Regions from separate parts of the Streptomyces sp. NPDC030143 genome, predicted to be linked through region 2. Evidence: predicted binding sites of a transcription regulator. Region 2 holds the regulator's gene; the other holds the start of a gene.
The links. Region 2 encodes HrcA, which represses chaperone genes, less so after heat shock. Its sites were predicted from a motif close to TTNGCACTCNGNNNNNCNGAGTGCNAA; they were not measured.

Region 1 (10,308 bases), on a different contig from region 2:
CTCCCCGGTGTCCGTCGCGTACAAGGCGGGCCACGACGTGGTCCGCCCGCAGAAGCCCGACACCATCGCCAAGTCGCTGGCCATCGGCAACCCGGCGGACGGGCCCTACGTGCTGGACATCGCGCGGCGTACCGGCGGCGCGGTGGAGGACGTGAACGACGAGCAGGTGGTCGACGCGATCAAGCTGCTGGCGCGGACGGAGGGCATCTTCGCGGAGACCGCCGGTGGCGTGACGGTCGGCGTCACGCGCAAGCTGATCGAGAACGGTCTGCTGGACCCGAGCCTCACGACCGTCGTGCTCAACACCGGCGACGGGCTGAAGACGCTGGACGCGGTGGCGGGTACGGGTCTCACCGCGACGATCCGCCCCAACCTGGAGTCGTTCCGCGAGGCTGGTCTCGCATAGCCGTCGCGTCCGCGGGCCGGCGGGGGCTGGTCGCGCCCGCGCGGCGGCAGCCGCACACCGATCCAGCCCCGCGCCCCTGTCCGGGGCGCTCCACCCGACCGGAGGTTCCATCGTGAGCGTCACCGTCCGCATCCCCACCATCCTGCGCACCTACACCGGTGGCCGGGCCGAGGTCGCCGCCGAGGGCGCGACCCTCGGCGAGGTCATCGCCGACCTGGAGAAGAACCACACGGGCATCGCGGCCCGGGTGCTCGACGACCAGGGCAAGCTGCGCCGGTTCGTCAACGTGTACGTCAACGACGACGACGTCCGCTTCGAGCAGGGGCTGGAGACGGCCACTCCGGACGGCGCCGGCGTGTCGATCATTCCGGCAGTGGCGGGCGGCTGAGACCGCGTGTCATTACCTTCGGTAACAGTGATTACCGAGCGTTCGTCGAATTGCCCCCACCGCGAGAGAAGCGGAGGGGGCAATTCAGTGTGGTTGAGCGCGGTACAGTTGGGGAACGCGCCGCCCATTCGCCTCTCGAACGCCTGGAGTTCCGGCTTCGGATGCGATGAGAAGTAGCCAAAGTGTGCAGGTATTTTGCGCCTTTCGTTCCCTTTGTGGGGCCCGACTTGCCCTGAATCCGGGTGAATTCTCCCCATCTTCCGGACCGTCGACGTCCAGAATTCTCGTCCGATTGACCTGTTGCAGACGGCAGTTGGACAGATACATTCGGCCGCGGTCGACGCGTTCCGGCGCACGCCCCCAACCAATCTGGGGGGTGAGGTCTGACCCGGGTCCGCGAAGTGTGGATCTGTGCAAGGGCCAGTAATAGGGGAGTTAGGCATGGCTCAGGGCACCGTCAAGTGGTTCAACGCGGAGAAGGGGTACGGCTTCATCGCGGTCGACGGTGGTGCGGACGTCTTCGTCCACTACAGCGCGATCCAGATGGACGGTTACCGCACCCTGGAAGAGGGCCAGCGGGTCGAGTTCGAGATCTCGCAGGGCCAGAAGGGCCCGCAGGCCGACATGGTTCGCGTCACCGCCTGAACGTTTTTCAACGAAGGGTCCGCTCCCCGACGGGGGTGCGGGCCCTTCGTGCTGCCGGGGCCGGGCGAGGGCGGCCCTGTCCCGTTCGTCCGGGTCGGATCCCCCCGAGCCGCTTGCACTCGGCAGGGGCGAGTGCTAATCATTGGCGTTAGCACTCTGAAGGTGAGAGTGACAACGAAGGACCGGGTCGGTGAGGCCCGCAGGCCGGGTGGGGCAAGGAACCACGAGGCAGGCGAGCCGTCCGTCGCGGGCGCGGGCGCGGTCCGAAGGAATCACCCCCAGTCCTGGAGGGACCACTTCACATGGCCAAGATCATCGCGTTCGACGAGGAGGCGCGGCGCGGCCTCGAGCGCGGCATGAACCAGCTCGCGGACGCCGTCAAGGTGACCCTCGGCCCCAAGGGCCGCAACGTCGTCCTCGAGAAGAAGTGGGGCGCCCCCACGATCACCAACGACGGTGTCTCCATCGCCAAGGAGATCGAGCTCGAGGACCCGTACGAGAAGATCGGCGCCGAGCTGGTCAAGGAAGTCGCCAAGAAGACGGACGACGTCGCCGGTGACGGTACGACCACCGCGACCGTCCTGGCCCAGGCGCTGGTCCGCGAGGGTCTGCGCAACGTGGCCGCCGGCGCCAACCCGATGGCCCTCAAGCGCGGTATCGAGAAGGCCGTCGAGGCCGTCTCCGCCGCCCTCCTCGAGCAGGCCAAGGACGTCGAGACCAAGGAGCAGATCGCCTCCACGGCCTCCATCTCCGCCGCCGACACCCAGATCGGCGAGCTCATCGCCGAGGCCATGGACAAGGTCGGCAAGGAAGGCGTCATCACCGTCGAGGAGTCCCAGACCTTCGGTCTGGAGCTGGAGCTCACCGAGGGTATGCGCTTCGACAAGGGTTACATCTCGGCGTACTTCGCCACCGACATGGAGCGTATGGAGGCCGTCCTCGACGACCCGTACATCCTGATCGCCAACTCCAAGATCTCCTCGGTCAAGGACCTGCTCCCGCTGCTGGAGAAGGTCATGCAGTCGGGCAAGCCGCTGCTGATCATCGCCGAGGACGTCGAGGGCGAGGCCCTGTCGACCCTGGTCGTCAACAAGATCCGCGGCACCTTCAAGTCCGTCGCCGTCAAGGCCCCGGGCTTCGGCGACCGCCGCAAGGCGATGCTGAACGACATCGCCATCCTCACCGGCGGCGAGGTCATCTCCGAGGAGGTCGGTCTCAAGCTCGAGAACACCTCCCTGGACCTCCTGGGCAAGGCCCGCAAGGTCGTCATCACCAAGGACGAGACCACCATCGTCGACGGTGCCGGCTCCTCGGACCAGGTCGCGGGCCGCGTGAACCAGATCCGCGCCGAGATCGAGAACAGCGACTCCGACTACGACCGCGAGAAGCTCCAGGAGCGCCTGGCGAAGCTCGCGGGCGGCGTGGCCGTCATCAAGGCCGGTGCCGCCACCGAGGTCGAGCTCAAGGAGCGCAAGCACCGCATCGAGGACGCCGTCCGCAACGCGAAGGCGGCCGTCGAGGAGGGCATCGTCGCCGGTGGCGGCGTGGCCCTGCTCCAGGCCTCCCAGGTCTTCGAGAAGCTGGAGCTCGAGGGCGACGAGGCCACCGGTGCCGCCGCCGTCAAGCTGGCGCTCGAGGCCCCGCTGAAGCAGATCGCCGTCAACGCCGGCCTCGAGGGCGGCGTCGTGGTGGAGAAGGTGCGCAACCTGACCCCGGGCCACGGCCTGAACGCCGCGACCGGTGAGTACGTCGACCTGGTCGCCGAGGGCATCATCGACCCGGCCAAGGTGACGCGCTCCGCGCTGCAGAACGCCGCGTCGATCGCCGCGCTGTTCCTCACCACCGAGGCCGTCATCGCCGACAAGCCGGAGAAGGCCGCCGCGCCGGCCGGCGGCGGCATGCCGGGCGGTGACATGGACTTCTGATCGACCTGACGGTTGATCGCCTGTCCTTCGGACCGAGGGCGGCACCCCCTGCCGACGCAGGGGGTGCCGCCCTCGGGCGTTCTCCGCGGCGGGAACACGGCCCCGGGCCCCGCCCGGGGCCGACGGCGGGCGTGGGCGGGATCACAGGGCCGGGGGGCGCCATCCGGAATGCCGCGCGCAGGACCGCGGGTTGACGTGGGGGCAGGCACTGAATGCGCGTGCACATACCATCCGGTACCCATCCGTTCCACCGCCCAGGAGCTGCCCTCGTGACCGCCACCACCTCCGCCTCCGCCACCGCCTCCGCCACCTCCGCCTCGCGCGCCGCCGAGATCCTCTCCCGGCCCGTGACGATCAACGGCCTCACCGTCCCGAACCGCATCGTGATGGCGCCCATGACCCGCATGTTCTCCCCGGGCGGTGTCCCCGGCGAGGACGTCGTGTCGTACTACGCCCGGCGCGCCGCCGCCGGGGTGGGCCTCATCGTCACCGAGGGCACGTACGTCGGCCACGAGTCGGCCGGGCAGAGCGACCGGGTGCCACGCTTCCACGGGGACGAGCAGCTCGCGGGCTGGGCGAAGGTCGCCGAGGCCGTGCACGCGGCGGGCGGGACGATCATGCCGCAGCTGTGGCACATCGGCATGGTGCGCAGCCAGGGCGAGCCCCCCTACGCCGACGCCCCGGCGGTCGGTCCCTCCGGCATCCGGCTCGACGGCACCGAGGGCGCCGGCAGGGCGATGACCCGGCGCGACCTGGACGACGTCATCGGCGCGTTCGCCGAGGCCGCCGCGGCCGCCGAGCGCATCGGCTTCGACGGCGTCGAACTGCACGGCGCCCACGGCTACCTCCTCGACCAGTTCCTGTGGGCCACCACCAACCGCCGTACCGACGCCTACGGCGGTGACGCGGTCGCGCGGACGAAATTCGCGGCCGAGATCGTCGCCGCCGTGCGGGAGACCGTCTCCGTCGACTTCCCCGTCGTGTTCCGCTACTCGCAGTGGAAGTCGGACAACTTCGACGCCCGCCTGGCCGAGACCCCCGAGGAGCTGGAGGCCGTTCTCGCCCCGCTCGCCGCGGCCGGCGTCGACGCCTTCCACGCCTCCACCCGCCGCTACTGGCTCCCCGAGTTCGACGGCTCCGACCTCAACCTCGCGGGCTGGACGAAGAAGCTCACCGGCAAGCCCGCCATCACCGTCGGCTCGGTCGGTCTCGACGGCGACTTCATCAAGGGCTTCATGGGTGAGGGCTCCGAGGTCAAGAGCATCGACGACCTGCTCGACCGGCTGGAGCGCGACGAGTTCGACCTGGTCGCCGTCGGCCGCGCGCTGCTCCAGGACCCCGAGTGGGCGGCGAAGGTCCTGGCGGGCCGCTTCGACGAGCTGAAGCCGTACGACGCCGCCGCGCTGAAGAGCCTCAGCTGAGGCCGACCGCTCGGTAGGGTCCGGGAGATGAGGATCCTTCATCTCTCGGACACCCATCTGGAGCGGGTCGCCGCCCCGGACGCCCGGGGCGGCGACGCGACCGCCTCCCTGCGGCTGATGCTCGACGAGCTCCGTTCGCTGCGGGACGTGGACGCCGTCGTCGTCACCGGCGACCTCGCCGACGACGGGGCGGTGGAGGCCTACACGGCCGTGCGGGAGCTGGTCGGCGACTTCGCGCGGGCGCTGGACGCACCGGTTTTCTACACCACCGGCAACCACGACGAGCGGTCCGCCTTCACGAAGGTGCTGGGCAGCGGACACCTCGCGGCGGACGGCACCCAGCGGGCCGAGGCGGGGGTGGACGGAGGTGAGCGCGCCGCCGTGAGCACGGTCGCCGGCTGGCGGTTCGTGACGTTGGACTCGCTGGTGCCGGGAAAGGTGTACGGCCGGCTGAGCTCGCCCCAACTGGACTGGCTGACAGGTGTGTTGAGCACCCCGGCCGAGCGGGGCACGGTTCTCGCCCTCCACCATCCGCCGATCGCCCTGGACCTGTCGGCGACCCAGCCGGTCTTCGGGCTCCGGGCCCCGGACGAGCTCGCGGCGGCCGTGCGGGGCAGTGACGTACGGGTCGTGTTGACCGGGCACTACCACCTCCAGCTCTTCGGGCTGCTGGAGTCGGTGCCGGTGTGGGTGACGCCCGGCGTCGTCAACCGCGTCGACCTGACCGCGGCACCGGGGACGGAACGTGCCGTGCGCGGGGCGTCGGCCTCGCTGGTGGTGCTCGGGGAGCCCGGGAGCCCGATGTTCCACACCTTCCACGCACGCGACCCGCGGGCCCACGAGACCGTCCGCGAGCTGGACGCGGAGCGCACGCGGGAGTTCGTCGAACGGCACGGCTGAGGGAGCGGGCCGTCGACCGTGCCGGCGGGGCGGGGGCGCGGCCGGGGCGGGGCCGGGGCGGGGCCGATCAGAGGTTGCCGAGGGATTCGATGTCCACCTTCACCGGGGTGCCCCAGACGCGCAGGACCTCGTAGTCGGTGAACTCGTGCACCAGCCGGTAGGCCATGGCGGGGCGCGATCCGCGGCGCAGGGCCGCCAGGTACAGCTCGGCCTCGCGGCGGTCGCGGCGCGGGGTGCCGCACAGCTGCCACTCCTGCCCGTTCCACAGTTCCGGCCGCCAGCGCTGCTGGGGCTGCGGGCGGTCGGCGCTGGTGCCGTAGCGGGAGGGGGCGGCGGCGGTGCGCGGCGCCTGCGGGGCCGGGCCGTCGAACTCGGCCCGGCGGGCCGTCCTGCGCCGGGTCTCGCACAGCAGGCACAGGTCGGGGGCGCCCTCGTCGACGGGGCCGTGCGGGTGCTCGGCGCAGCGGGTGGCGGGCGCGGCGCCGGTCACGCTGTCGTCGAGCAGTTCCAGGGCCCGCCGCAGATCGTCCCTGACCTCGCGCAGCCGGGCGTCCGGGGTGTCGGCGGTCAGTGCCTCGCCGTGCTCCCCGAGGAGACGGAGGGCACGGCCCAGGTGGGCGAGCTGGGCGTGGTTCATGGCGGTGGGCGCGGTCCTTGACTCGTCGGGGCGGGAGCCGTGGGCGAGGGGCGGCTCTGCGGTTGCCGTTCCAGGGTAGGACGCGGGCAGCCGGTCGACGGGATCGCGCCCGTCCGGCTTCTCCCCGCGCCGATGGCGGACAGCCTCCCGGTCGCGGTGCACGGGCCTGCCGGTCGCCGTCGTCGGGCCTTCCGGTCGCCGTCGCCGGGCCTGCCGGTCCCGGTCCACGGGCCTGCCGGTCGCCGTCGTCGGGCGGGCTCTTGACGCCTGCGACGCGGACCTTGGCGCCTTGCCTCGCGGGGGTCGGCAACCGGCACCGAGCCCGGCACGGGTGGGCCGTGTCGGCACGAGGCGCCCGACACCTCCCTGTCCGTAGTCGCCCGCCTCACGACGCGCCCGGAGCACCCCGGCGACGACGTGGACCCCGCCTGCTCCCGGACGGCGGCCACGGCGTCGGCCGGGCCCTCGGCCGCCTCGTCACGTGGACCGGGGCGGGGCCGGGTCGCCGTCGGCCGTGGCGGACCCGGCGCGGGCGTCACGGTGCGGGAGGCTGTCGGTGTCGGTGTCGTGGTCGGGGACGCGGTGGGGGAGGCCGCCGGTGTCGTGGTCGGGGACGCCGTCAGCGGCGCGGTCGGTGTCGTGGTCGGGGACGCCGTCAGCGGCGCGGTCGGGGACGTGGTCGGGGAGGTGCCCGGTGTCGTGGTCGGGGAGGCCGCCGGTGGCGTGGTCGGGGACGCCGAGGAGGTACGTCGCGGCGAAGCCGACGGCGTACCCCGTCAGCAGACCGCCCGCGTACACCCCGAAGGCCGGGGCCCAGCCGCGGTCACCGGACAGCAGCGGGAACAGCGCCCAGCCGGACGGGCCGATCGCGGTCGCGCCGACCCCGTCGCCGAGCATCGCGAAGAAGCCGACGAAGGCGCCGCCGGCCGCACCGCCCACGCAGGCGGTGAGGAAGGGGCGGCCCAGGGGGAGCGAGACGCCGTAGATCAGGGGCTCGCCGACGCCGAGGAGTCCGGCCGGCAGGGCCGAGCGGATGGTGGTGCGCAGGGAGACGTCGTGGCGCAGCCGGACGTACACCGCGAGGGACGCGCCGACCTGGCCGGCGCCCGCCATCGCCAGGATCGGCAGCAGCACGGTGGAGCCCTGCTGTTCGATGAGCGTGGCGTGCAGGGGGATGAGGGCCTGGTGCAGGCCCAGCATCACCAGTGGCAGGAACAGCCCGCCCAGAACGAGCCCGGCGAACGCGCCGGTCGTCTCCAGCAGCCAGGTCGAGGCCGTGCCGATCGCCGAGGACACCGCGCCGGCCGCGTACATCAGGCCGTACAGCGTGGCCAGGCCCGCCACGAGGACCGTCACGGTCGGGGTGACCAGCACGTCGAGGGCGTCCGGGACCCGGCCGCGGCACCACCGCTCGACGCGGGTGGCCAGCAGCGCGGCCGCCAGCGCGCCGAGGACCCCGCCCTGGCCGGGGGAGAGCGTCACCCCGAACGCGGCGACCTTCGCGACGCCCGGGTACACCACGATCGCAGCGACGGCACCGCCGAGCACCGGTGTCCCGCCGAACTCCTTCGCCGTGTCAACGCCCACGAACACGGCGATCAGCGCCATGAAGGCCGAGGCCACCGCGGCCAGGGCGGGGGTGAGGCCCGGCAGCACACCGGCGTTCGTCAGCAGGCCGTTCACGCCGGCGAGGATGCCGCAGCCGATCAGCGCGGGGATGAGCGGCACGAAGACGGCCGCGACGCGGCGCAGGGCCGTCCTGAACGGCGTGGCGTTGCGCCGGCGTTGCGCGGCCCGCAACGCGGCCCCCCTGGCGACGAGCTCCTCGCCGGACACACGGGCCGACGGTGCTTCCCCGGGCGTGCGGGCCGACGGTGCTTCCCCGGGCGTGCGGGCCGACGGTGCTTCCCCGGACACACGGGCCGACGGTTCCTCGCCTGTCGCTGGTCCCTCGCCGGGCGTGCGGGTTGCCGGCCGGGCACCGGGTGTGCGGGCGGCCGGGTGGTCACCGGCCGTCAGTGCCTCGTCGACCGTGCGGGTCGTCAGCTCCTCGAAGGCCGCCGTCACCCTCGTCACCACGCCCGGCCCGAGGACCACCTGGTAGGTGCCGTCGGCCGCGACGAGCCCCAGGACGCCGGGCAGCGCCCGCAGCGCCGCCTCCTCCACCCGGGAGGGATCGGCCAGGCCCAGCCGCAGCCGGGTCATGCAGCAGGCGACGGAGGTGACGTTCGCGGGGCCGCCGACCAGCGGGAGGATCGCGGCGGCCGTGGCACGGGGATCGGTAGGCACCTGCTGAGCGTGCGGCTCAGCCCCCGGCCGCCGCCAGCGCGGCACGCAGATGACCGCCGGACTCCTCCAGAAGGCGGGCGGCCGACGGGCCGTCCACCCCCGCCAGCAGCACCAGGATGGCGTCCTTCACCTCGCCGCCGGTCGCCGCGAGCGCCCGCTCCACGTCCTCGTCGGCCGCGCCCGTCGCGAGCGAGACGATCCGCCGCGACCGGGCCCGCAGCTTCTCGTTCGAGGCCCGTACGTCCACCATCAGGTTCCCGTACGTCTTGCCCAGCCGGATCATCGTGATCGTCGACAGCATGTTCAGCACCAGCTTCTGCGCCGTGCCCGCCTTCAGCCGGGTCGACCCGGTGAGCAGTTCCGGTCCGACGACGACCTCGATCCCGTGCTCGGCCGCCGCCGCCAGCGCACTGCCCGCGTTGCAGGACAGCCCCACGGTCAGGGCGCCCCGGGCCCGCGCGTACTCCACGGCGCCCAGCGCGTAGGGCGTCCGTCCTGACGCGGAGATCCCGACCACCGTGTCGTCGGCGGTCAGCGCGAGCCCGGCCAGATCGGCCCGGGCCAGCTCCCGCGAGTCCTCGGCGCCCTCCACCGAGGCGACCATCGCCCGCCGCCCGCCCGCGATCAGCCCGACGACCCGGCCGGGATCGGTGTTGAACGTCGGCGGACACTCCGACGCGTCCAGCACTCCCAGCCGCCCCGCCGTGCCCGCCCCCGCGTACACCAGCCGCCCGCCGCGCGCCATCCGCTCGGCGACGGCGTCGACGGCCCGGGCGATCTCGGTCAGCCGCTCGGCGACGGCCGCGGCGACCCCGGCGTCCTCCCCGTTCATCAGCCGGGCGATGTCGAACGTGGGCAACCGGTCGATGTCGGCGAGTTCGGGGCGGAAGGCCTCGGTGGTGAGGGAGTCGAGCTGACGGCGCAGCAGGTCGTCACGGCGAGAACTGGAGGTCATGGGGAACGGCCCTTTTTCGTGTTCGGTGCGGGAGGCTCACCCGAGGGGCGCGGGGAACCGCGCGACCACCACCGCGGCGCCGCGCGTCCCCACGAACCGTCGGATCTACGGTCTTACCGGTGCCGGTGCGCCAGCGCCTCGTACGACGCGGCCAGCGCCGGCGCCGCCCGGTCGTAAATCCGCTGGGCGACCCCCACGAACAGGCAGTCCACCACCAGCAGCTGCCCCGTGCGGGAGGACATCGCCGCGGGCCGCAGTTCGCTCTCGCGGGCCGTCGACGTCGTCAGCAGGTGGTCGGCGTACTGGGCGACCGCCCCGCCCGGCCGCCCGGTGATCGCGACGGTGGTCGCCCCCCGTTCGAACGCCACCCGCAGCGGCTCGACGACGTCCCGGGTCGACCCGGAGTGCGTGACGGCGACGGCGACGTCCCCGGCGCGCAACTGCACCGCGTTCGTCACGGCGAGGTGCGGGTCGCTGTGGGCGTGGGCCATGAGCCCTATCCGCAGCAGCTTCTGGACGAGGTCCTGCGCGACCAGCCCGCTCGCGCCGACGCCGTACACGTCGATGCGCCGGGCGGTGGCCGCGGCGGCGACCGCCGCGCCGAGCTGGGCGGTGTCGAGGCCGGCGGCGGTGTCGGCGAGGGTCTGCCGTTCGTCGTGGGCGAGTTTGGCGACGACGTCGGCGATCGGGTCGTCGACCGCGATGTCGGTGGTGATGGCCGGGGAGCGGCCCGACTGCCGCT
Region 2 (10,308 bases):
TGCTCGGGCTGCGGCATGAACAGGTTCACGCCGAAGGGGCGGGAGGTGAGCCCCCGCATCTGCTTGATCTCCTGGTACATGCCGTCGGCGGTCTTGTACCCGGCGGCGAGGAACCCGAGCCCGCCGGCCTCCGACACGGCGGCGGCGAGCTCCGGCACGGAGACGCCGCCCGCCATGGGGGCCTGCACGATCGGATGGGGGCAGAGATCGGTCAGCGCGGAGGACATGACGGCATGTTGTCACGTCCCCCGAACAAGTCCGAATCGGGCCTTCCCCTTGTCGCCCGGCCTGGGTCAGCGCCCGTTGAACGCGTCCTTCAGCCGCGAGAACAGCCCCTGCTGCCCCGGCTGGAACTGCCCCTGCGGCCGCTCCTCGCCCCGCAGTTTGGCCAGTTCCCGCAGCAGCCGCTCCTGCTCGGGGTCGAGCTTCGTCGGCGTCTGGACCTCGACGTGGACGATCAGGTCGCCGCGGCCGCCGCCGCGCAGATGGGTGACGCCCCGCCCGTGCAGCGGGATCGACTGGCCGGACTGGGTGCCGGGCCGGATGTCGACCTCCTCCAGCCCGTCCAGCGTCTCCAGCGGCACCTTGGTGCCGAGGGCCGCGGCCGTCATCGGGAGGGTGACCGTGCAGTGCAGGTCGTCCCCGCGCCGCTGGAACATCGCGTGCGGCAGCTCGTGGATCTCGACGTACAGGTCTCCGGCGGGACCGCCGCCCGGGCCGACCTCGCCCTCACCGGCGAGCTGGATGCGGGTGCCGTTGTCGACACCGGCGGGGATCTTCACGGTGAGCGTCCGCCGGGAGCGGATGCGGCCGTCGCCGGCGCACTCCGGGCACGGGGTCGGCACGACCGTGCCGAAGCCCTGGCACTGGGGGCAGGGCCGGGAGGTCATGACCTGGCCGAGGAAGGACCGCGTCACCTGCGAGACCTCGCCGCGGCCGCGGCACATGTCGCACGTCTGGGCGCTGGTCCCGGGAGCGGCGCCCTCGCCGCTGCAGGTGGCGCAGACGATCGCCGTGTCGACCTGGATGTCCTTGGTCGTGCCGAAGGCCGCCTCCTCGAGGTCGATCTCCAGCCGGATCATCGCGTCCTGGCCGCGGCGGGTGCGCGAGCGCGGTCCGCGCTGGGACGCCGTGCCGAAGAAGGCGTCCATGATGTCGGAGAAGTTGCCGAAGCCGCCGGCGCCGAAACCGCCCGCGCCGCCGCCCGCCTGCGAGAGCGGGTCGCCGCCGAGGTCGTAGACCTGCTTCTTCTGCGGGTCCGACAGCACCTCGTAAGCGGCGTTGATCTCCTTGAACCGCTCCTGGGTCTTCGGATCGGGGTTGACGTCCGGGTGCAGCTCGCGGGCGAGCCGCCGGAAGGCCTTCTTGATCTCTTCCTGCGACGCGTCGCGGCGCACGCCGAGAACGGCGTAGTAGTCCGTGGCCACCTACGACTCCGCCAGGATCTGTCCGACGTACCGTGCCACTGCGCGTACCGCTCCCATCGTTCCCGGGTAATCCATGCGGGTCGGTCCGACCACGCCGAGCTTGGCGACTGCCTCGCCGCCCGAACCGTAGCCGACCGACACCACCGACGTGGAGTTGAGTCCCTCGTAGGCGTTCTCGTGGCCGATGCGCACGGTCATGCCCGAATCGCCCGCCTCGCCCAGGAGTTTGAGGAGCACGACCTGCTCCTCGAGGGCCTCCAGGACGGGCCGGATGGTGAGAGGGAAGTCATGTCCGAAGCGGGTGAGATTGGCGGTGCCGCCGATCATCAGCCGCTCCTCGTTCTCCTCGACGAGGGTCTCCAGCAAGGTGGAGAGCACCGTCGAGACCGTACCGCGGTCCTCCGCCTCGAAGGCGTCCGGCAGGTCCTCCACCAGACGCGGCACGTCGGTGAAGCGGCGGCCCGCGACCCGGCTGTTCAGCCGCGCGCGCAGATCCGCCAGCGAGGCCTCGCCGAACGGTGCGGGGCAGTCCACCATCCGCTGCTCGACCCGGCCGGTGTCCGTGATCAGCACGAGCATCAGCCGGGCGGGGGCGAGCGACAACAACTCCACGTGCCGCACGGTGGACCGGGTCAGGGACGGGTACTGCACGACGGCGACCTGCCGCGTGAGCTGCGCGAGCAGCCGTACCGTCCGCGCCACGACGTCGTCGAGGTCGACGGCGCCGTCGAGGAAGTTCTGGATGGCCCGCCGCTCGGGGGCCGTCATCGGCTTGACCCCGGCCAGCTTGTCGACGAAGAGGCGGTACCCCTTGTCCGTGGGAATCCGCCCCGCGCTGGTGTGCGGCTGGGCGATGTACCCCTCGTCCTCGAGGGCCGCCATGTCGTTGCGGACCGTCGCCGGGGAGACGCCGAGGTTGTGCCGCTCGGTGAGCGCCTTGGAGCCGACCGGCTCCTCGGTGCCGACGTAGTCCTGGACGATGGCGCGCAGTACCTGGAGCCGTCGTTCACTCAGCATGGGCGCACACACCTCCAGAAGTCGTCCCCTTGCGCCTCGCCTGGCACTCGTCACATCCGAGTGCCAGCGTCCCCCGGGCCAGTGTACGGCGGTGGGGTACACCCGGGGCAAGGTCGGGCCCCGTACGGCTAGCGTCGCGGTATGACGGTGACTTGGGAAGAGCTCGGATGGGAGCGGGTCGCGGCGGGGGTCGGACGGCGACGGCTGCCGGTGTGGGACTGCACGGCCGGGCTGGTCGTCGGGGCCGGGGCGGCGCTGGTGGTGGACGCCGGGTCGAGCCTCGCCGAGGGGGCGGAGCTGCGGGCGGGGGCCGAGCGGCTGACCGGTCACCGTGTGACCCATCTCGCGCTCACCCACCCCCACTTCGATCACGTCCTCGGCGCCGCGGCGTTCACGGGCGCGGAGGTGTTCGCGGCGGTGGGAGCGGAGTCGGTGCTGACGCGGGGCGGCCTCGGGGCCGAGGAGCTGCGGGCGGACGCGGTGCGCAACGGGCTGGACGCGGCGGTGGCCGCTCAGTCCGTGGACGCCCTGGCCCGCCCGCGCCACCCGGTCTCCGGCGAGCGGACGCTCGACCTCGGCGGCGGCCGGCGGGTGCTGCTGGCGAACGTCGGTCCCGGCCACACGGCCCACGACCTGGCGGTGCTGGTCCCGGGCTCGCCGGGGGTCGTCTTCTGCGGCGACCTGGTGGAGGAGTCGGGCGAACCGCAGGCCGGCCCCGACGCCGTCCCGTCCCGCTGGCCGGCCGCCCTCGACCGGCTGCTCGACCTCGGCGGCGAGGACGCGCTGTACGTGCCGGGGCACGGCGCGGTCGTGGACGCGGCGTTCGTGCGGGCGCAGCGGGACGCGCTGGCGTCCCGGTTCGGCGTGTCGCCGTGATCGGCCCCGCGCTTCTCCTATCGTCATCCGAATGCGCCAGTACTCCGCCGATCTGACCCCGCCCTGGAAGAAGCCCCGGCCGGTCCCCGAGGTCCCCGCGGAGCCCGGACTGGTGGTGGAGGAGCCGGGCACCGGTTTCTGCGGTGCGGTGGTCCGCTGCGAGGCGGGCACGGTCACCCTGGAGGACCGCTTCGGCAGACACCGGGTGTTCCCGCTGGAGCCGCGCGGTTTCCTGCTGGAAGGCAGGGCGGTGACGCTCGTACGGCCCGCGTCGGGGCCCACGCGCCCCACCCGGACGGCATCCGGGTCGGTCGCCGTCCCCGGCGCCCGCGCCCGCGTGGCCCGCGCCGGCCGCATCTACGTCGAGGGCCGGCACGACGCCGAGCTGGTCGAGAAGGTGTGGGGCGACGACCTGCGTGTCGAGGGCGTGGTGGTGGAGTACCTGGAGGGCGTGGACGACCTGCCGTCGATCGTCGACGACTTCGCCCCGGGCCCGGACGCGCGCCTCGGCGTCCTGGTGGACCACCTGGTGCCGGGCTCCAAGGAGTGGCGCATCGCACAGCAGGTCACCAGCGAGCACGCGCTGGTGGTCGGGCACCCGTACATCGACATCTGGGAGGCGGTGAAGCCGTCGTCCGTCGGCATCCCCTCCTGGCCCCGCGTCCCGCACGGCCGGGACTGGAAGACGGGCGTCTGCCGCGCGCTCGGCTGGCCCTCGGACAACACCGGTGCCGTGTGGCAGGCGATCCTGGCGCGCGTCGACTCGTACAAGGACCTGGAGCCGGAGCTGCTGGGCCGGGTCGAGGAACTGATCGACTTCGTCACCGCGTAGCCGGCCCGTGGCCACGGGCCGGCTACGCAGGGCACGGCGCCCAGGGGGTGCTTCGAAAGCCCTGTGCGGTGTCCGGTGCGTGCTCTCGGCGTGCCGGACGAAAGCGCTCGTACTGGGGTGCACTCGGGCTTTCGGCCGGTGCGGCGAGAGGGCGTGACGGGCGCCGTGGGTGCTGCGCGGGACTTTCGACACACCCCTAGTCGACCAGGTCCCGCACCACCGCGTCCGCGAGCAGCCGGCCCCGCAGGGTCAGCACGGCCCGCCCCTCCCCGTACGGCTGCTCCTGCAGCAGTCCCTCCGCCAGCGCCCGCCGCGCGGCCGCGAGCCCCGCCACCCGCAGCAGCGCCAGCGGCACGCCCTCGCGCAGCCGCAGCTCCAGCAGGATCCGCTCGACGCGCCGGTCCTCGTCCGAGAGCAGTTCGCGTCCCGCCCCCGGCGACCGCCCCGCCGCCAGTGCCGCCGCGTACGCCCCGGGGTGCTTGACGTTCCACCAGCGCACGCCGCCGACGTGCGAGTGGGCCCCGGGCCCCGCGCCCCACCAGTCCGCGCCGCGCCAGTACAGCTCGTTGTGCAGGCAGCGGCCGGCCCGCGAGGTGGCCCAGTTGGACACCTCGTACCAGTCGTAGCCCGCCGCCGCGAGGGTCTCCTCGGCGATCAGGTAGCGGTCGGCGTGGACGTCGTCGTCCGTCGTCGGGACCTCGCCCCGGCGGATCCGGCGGGCCAGCTGGGTGCCCTCCTCGACGATCAGGGCGTAGGCCGAGACGTGGTCGGGGCCGGCGCCGAGCGCCGCGTCCAGCGACGCCCGCCAGTCGTCGTCGGACTCGCCCGGCGTGCCGTAGATCAGGTCCAGGTTGACGTGCTCGAAGCCGGCCGCGCGCGCCTCCGCCACACACGCCTCGGGGCGCCCCGGGGTGTGCGTGCGGTCCAGTACGCGCAGCACGTGCCGCTTCGCGCTCTGCATGCCGAAGGAGATCCGGTTGAAGCCGCCCCGGCGCAGGACGGCCAGGTACGCCGGGTCGACCGAGTCCGGGTTCGCCTCCGTCGTGACCTCCGCGTCGGCCGCGAGGCCGAACTCGTCGCGGATCGCGCCCAGCATCCGCACCAGGTCACCGGCGGCCAGCAGGGTCGGCGTGCCACCGCCGACGAAAACAGTGCGGACCTCGCGCGGGTCGTCGCCGAGGACCTTCCTGGCCAGCCGGATCTCGTCGATCAGGGTGTCGGCGTAGTTGTCGCGGGAGGCGAGGACTCCGCCCGTGCCGCGCAGCTCGGTGGCGGTGTAGGTGTTGAAGTCGCAGTAGCCGCAGCGGGTCGCGCAGTACGGGACGTGCAGGTAGAACCCGAGGGGGCGGTCGGCGGCGCCGGCGAGCGCGTGCGCCGGGAGCGCGCCGTCGTCGGGGACCGGCTCACCGTCGGGAAGTGCGGAAGGCATGCGTTCCATTGTCCAGCACCCCTGGAGGTCCTACTCCGCCTGCAGCACCAGCAGCGCCAGGTCGTCCTCCGGCGGCTGCCCGCCGAAGTCGTGCACCAGCCGGCGGATGCGCTCGGCGATCAGCTCCGCGTCGAGGCCCGCACAGCCGGCGAGCGCGAGCGCGAGCCCGTCGCCGTCGTCGAACTGGCGTGAACCCGAGCGCCGCTCCGTGACGCCGTCGGTGACGCACAGCAGGCTGTCGCCCGGACGCAGCTCCAGGGTCTCGCTGGTGTACGTCGCGTCCTCGATCACCCCGAGCAGCGTCTGGGGGTGCGCGGCCGTGCTGACCGCGCCGTCGGGGCGCAGCAGCAGCGGCAGGGGGTGACCGGCGGAGGCGAGGGTGCAGCGGACACCGCCGTCGTGGGGGACCAGCTCGCCGTAGAGGAGGGAGAGGAAACGGGTCTGCGGGCCGTCGCCGGGACCGGCGGGGCCCACGAAGGCGCGGGCGGCGGCGTCGGCGGCCTCGGTCGCGTCGTCGAGGAGGAGCTGGTTGAGGCGGTCGAGGACGTCGGCCACGCCGTAGCCCTCGCGGGCGAGCAACCGCAGCCAGGGGCGGGCCAGGCCGATGACGACGGCGGCCTCCGGGCCCTTGCCCTGCACGTCGCCCACGGCGAAGCACCAGCGGCCGTCGCCCGCCGGGAACAGGTCGTAGAAGTCGCCGCTCGGCCCGCCCTGCTCGCGCGGCTCGTGGACGAGGGCGCTGCGCAGGCCGGGGATCTCCGCGACCGCGCCGGGCAGCAGGCCGCGTTGGAGGACGGCGCTGATGGTGGCCTGGCGGGCGTACTGGCGGGCCGCGCCGATGGCGAGCGCCACCCTGCGGCCGAGGTCCTCCACCAGGCCGGTGATCTCATCGGGGAAGCGCAGCAGGCCGGCCCGTCCGATCACCAGGGTGCCGAGCGGTCGGCCGCCCGCGATCAGCCGGTAGGCGAGGGCGGCGCCGCGCGGACCCATCGCGGCGGCGGGCCAGGGGTAGGCGGCGGGGCCGGGGCACAGGCCGTCGGACGGGCTCGGCGGCTCCTTCTCCAGGGCCCGGCGCAGCTCCTCGAGGTGGGTCTCGCTGCCGTGCCAGACGCGGGCGGGCCCGGGCCCTGACCGTAACGCGGCCGGTCCGTCGCCCCGGCCGCTCAGCTCGTCCTCCAGCCACACCGCGCACCAGTCGGCGAGACGCGGCACGATCAGCTGCCCGGTGAGGGCCGCGACCAGCTCCTCGTCGAGCTGTCCGGCGAGCAGGTCGGAGGCCTCGGCGAGGAAGGACAGCGCGCCACGGCCGAGCCAGTCCCGGTCGCGGGCGGTGGGCTGCGGGGCGGGGGCGAGGGCCTCGGCGAGGGTGAGGGCGTCGGCCGGGTCGCCGGCGCCCGCTCCGGGCGGCCGCGGCCCGTCGTCGGTTCCGCGGGGCGGCAGCCGCGCCCACACCGTCTTCACGCCCCTGCGGTACGTCACCCCCCAGGCGTCGGCGAGCGCCGCGACCAGCCGCAGCCCCCGGCCGTACTCCGGAGTCTCGTACGGCGGCTCGGGCACGCCGTCGCGGGGGGCGCGGGAGGGGTGGAGGTCGGAGACCTCCACGACGACCGCGCGGCCGCCGGCCTCCTCCTCCAGCCGGCACACCAGCTCGATGTCGGTGCCGGCGTGCACGACAGCGTTGGTGACCAGTTCGCTGACGACGAGTACCGCGTCCTGGGCGAGGCGGTCGGCGCGTTCGCCGGTGCCGGACAGACCCCGGTCCGCCCACTCCGTCAGCGCCGCGCGGACGAGGTCACGGGCGGCGCCGGGCGCGAGGGAGCCGCCGGCCAGTGTCGCGCGCGTCTGCGCGGGGCCGTCCGCGTGCGCGGGCGCACCGCCGGCCCGGGAAACGGTCTCCCGTTGCGTCGGAATGGCCCCCATGCACAGCTCCCCGGGCAGCTCGGGCGATTACGCCTCGGACAGTGCCGCCAGCGTGACAGACAGCCCCCGCTCCGGTGCGCGGAGTGACGGAAGTGGGCCGGTTCGGGTGAGGGAAGAGGGCGGGATCTGTCCGGTCGGGGAGCGGAGTCAGGTCGGCTTTGAACGGGGCTGAGTGGAAGCGGACGCGCGACCGCGTCGCACGCGGGGGGCCGCGGGGCGCGTTGCGGAGCCGTCGAGGGGGCCCGCCGACGAGGGGCTGAGGGGGCCCCGCCGGCGAGGGGCCGTCGAGGCGGCACGAGGGCGAGGAGACGCGCAGGCACCGCGGGCGAGGAGACGCGCAGGCACCGCGGGGGCGGCGCCGGACGCGAAGTCCGCGACCGTGAGGCCGGAGCGGGTGCCCCTGGTCGCGTCCATGAGGTAGCGAAAGGACCGTGGGATGCGGAGGCTCGGGAGAGACGCCAAGGCACCGTGAATACGCGCCGACATCGCTCAGGGGCCCTTGCACCATGGGCGCCCGGGCCGCGCGGCCTGAGCAAGCGCCCCTGGTGCAAGGCCCCACCCCGAGGCGCGGACGGCCGCGGCGTGCCCGTGGTCGCCCGCTCCGTCGCCCCGGACTACGACTCCCGTGCCCCCGCGTACATCTCGTCGATCAGGTGCTTGTACTCCCGCTCCACGACCGGCCGCTTCAGCTTCAGGCTCGGCGTGATCTCGCCGTGCTCCACGTCCAGGTCGCGGGGAAGCAACCGGAACTTCTTGATCGTCTGCCACCGCTGGAGCCCGGCGTTGAGCTGCTCGACGTACCCCTGGACGAGGGAGACGGTCGCCGGGGCGGCGACCACCTCGGCGTACGACTTGCCGCCCAGGCCGTTCTCCTCGGCCCACGCCAGGATGGACGGCTCGTCCAGGGCGATGAGCGCGGTGCAGAAGTTCCGGTCGGCGCCGTGCACGAGGATGTTCGACACGTACGGGCACACCGCCTTGAAGTGTCCCTCGACCTCGGCGGGCGCGATGTACTTGCCGCCGGACGTCTTGATGAGGTCCTTCTTGCGGTCGGTGATGCGCAGGTATCCGTCGGGCGAGAGTTCGCCGATGTCGCCGGTGTGGAACCAGCCGTCCTGCTCCAGCACCTCGGCGGTCTTGTCGGGCAGCCCGTGGTAGCCCTCCATGATGCCGGGGCCGCGCAGCAGGATCTCGCCGTCGTCGGCGATGCGCACCTCGGTGCCGGGCAGCGGCTTGCCGACCGTGCCGGTGCGGTAGGCCTCACCTGGGTTGACGAAGGAGGCGGCGGACGACTCGGTCAGGCCGTAGCCCTCCAGGATGTGGATGCCGGCGCCGGAGAAGAAGTAGCCGATCTCGGGCGCGAGCGCGGCGGAGCCGGACACACAGGCCCGCAGGTTCCCGCCGAACGCCTCACGGATCTTGGCGTACACGAGCGCGTCGGCGACCTTGTGCTTGGCGCCCAGTCCGAACGGCACCGACGCCGTCCCGGTGCGCCGGAAGTTGTCCTGGGAGACCTTGGCGTACTCGCGGGCGACCTCCGCCGCCCACTGGAAGATCTTGTACTTGGCGCCGCCGCCGGCCCGGGCCTTGGCGGCCACGCCGTTGTAGACCTTCTCGAAGATGCGCGGCACGGCCGCCATGTACGTGGGCTGGACGACCGGAAGGTTGTCGATGATCTTGTCGACGCGGCCGTCGACGGCGGTGACGTGCCCGACCTCGATCTGCCCGGAGGTGAGCACCTTGCCGAAGACGTGCGCGAGCGGCAGCCAGAGGTACTGCACGTCGTCCGGGCCCACCAGCCCGGTCGCGGCGATCGCCTTCGCCATGTACGACCAGTTGTCGTGCGGGAGACGCACGCCCTTGGGGCGGCCGGTGGTGCCGGAGGTGTAGATCAGGGTGGCGAGCTGGTCGCGGCCGATCGCGGCGACCCGCTCCTTGATCAGGTCGGGGTCCTTCTCCAGGCGCGCGGCACCGCGCTTCTCCAGCTCGTCGAGGGTGAGGATCCAGTCCTCCCCGCTCTGAACGCCGGCCGGGTCGACCACGACCACATGGGTGAGCTCCGGGAGGTCGGCACGCTTCTCGACCGCCTTGGCGAGCTGGGCCGCGTCCTCGGCGATCAGCACCCGGCTCTCGGAGTCGGAGAGGATGAAGGCCGACTCCTCGGCGTTGGTCTGCGGGTAGACCGTCGTCGTGGCCGCGCCGGCGCACATGATGCCGAGGTCGGCGAGGATCCACTCGATGCGGGTGGAGGAGGCGAGCGCCACCCGCTGCTCGGGCCGCACGCCCAGCTCGATCAGACCGGCGGCGATGGCGAAGACCCGCTCGGCGGCCTGCGCCCAGCTCAGCGACCTCCAGTCGTCCGGACCCTGCCCGGACGCCGCCGGCACGGGGTGGCGGTACGCCTCCGCGTCCGGCGTGGCCGCGACGCGCTCCAGGAAGAGCCCCGCGACGGACGGCGGACGGTTCTCGATCAGTGTCTGTGTGTCGCTCACGACATCCTCCGGGGGCCCGCGACGATGCGGCTGGCTCAATACGACTGTTGTTTAACTCGCGAGTAACTATCGAGCAGAGATCAGAGTAGAGCGCGACTGGCCAGTGCGTAAGGGGCGACGGACCTCCACTTCCTCCGGATGGCAGACACAGGGCCCGCCGCGCGACGGCGCGGCGGGCCCTGGAAAGCGGTGTCCCGATGGCTATTTCTTGCCCTTTCCGGAGCCCCCGGAGTCGTCGCTGCTCAGGACGGCGATGAAGGCCTCCTGAGGGACCTCCACCGAACCGACCATCTTCATCCGCTTCTTGCCTTCCTT

Region 1: groL (chaperonin GroEL) is a predicted target of HrcA. The motif match lies at 1,552-1,578, and genes of this name have one in related genera.

Annotation. Positions count from the first base shown of each region.
Region 1 is NZ_JBVIAY010000007.1:151,705-162,012, forward strand. Features, by position in the region: gene thrC (threonine synthase) at 1-406, shown strand, start outside; gene ACZ4YY_RS15020 (ubiquitin-like small modifier protein 1) at 519-794, shown strand; gene ACZ4YY_RS15025 (cold-shock protein) at 1,236-1,439, shown strand; gene groL (chaperonin GroEL) at 1,742-3,364, shown strand; gene ACZ4YY_RS15035 (NADH:flavin oxidoreductase) at 3,634-4,785, shown strand; gene ACZ4YY_RS15040 (metallophosphoesterase family protein) at 4,813-5,685, shown strand; gene ACZ4YY_RS15045 (hypothetical protein) at 5,753-6,322, opposite strand; gene ACZ4YY_RS15050 (PTS transporter subunit EIIC) at 6,800-8,611, opposite strand; gene murQ (N-acetylmuramic acid 6-phosphate etherase) at 8,628-9,566, opposite strand; gene ACZ4YY_RS15060 (MurR/RpiR family transcriptional regulator) at 9,680-10,308, opposite strand, start outside.
Region 2 is NZ_JBVIAY010000003.1:229,227-239,534, forward strand. Features, by position in the region: gene ACZ4YY_RS07185 (nitronate monooxygenase) at 1-227, opposite strand, end outside; gene dnaJ (molecular chaperone DnaJ) at 294-1,427, opposite strand; gene hrcA (heat-inducible transcriptional repressor HrcA) at 1,428-2,444, opposite strand; gene ACZ4YY_RS07200 (MBL fold metallo-hydrolase) at 2,586-3,320, shown strand; gene ACZ4YY_RS07205 (DUF3097 domain-containing protein) at 3,352-4,152, shown strand; gene hemW (radical SAM family heme chaperone HemW) at 4,349-5,581, opposite strand; gene ACZ4YY_RS07215 (SpoIIE family protein phosphatase) at 5,612-7,501, opposite strand; gene ACZ4YY_RS07220 (AMP-dependent synthetase/ligase) at 8,116-9,993, opposite strand; gene lepA (translation elongation factor 4) at 10,195-10,308, opposite strand, start outside.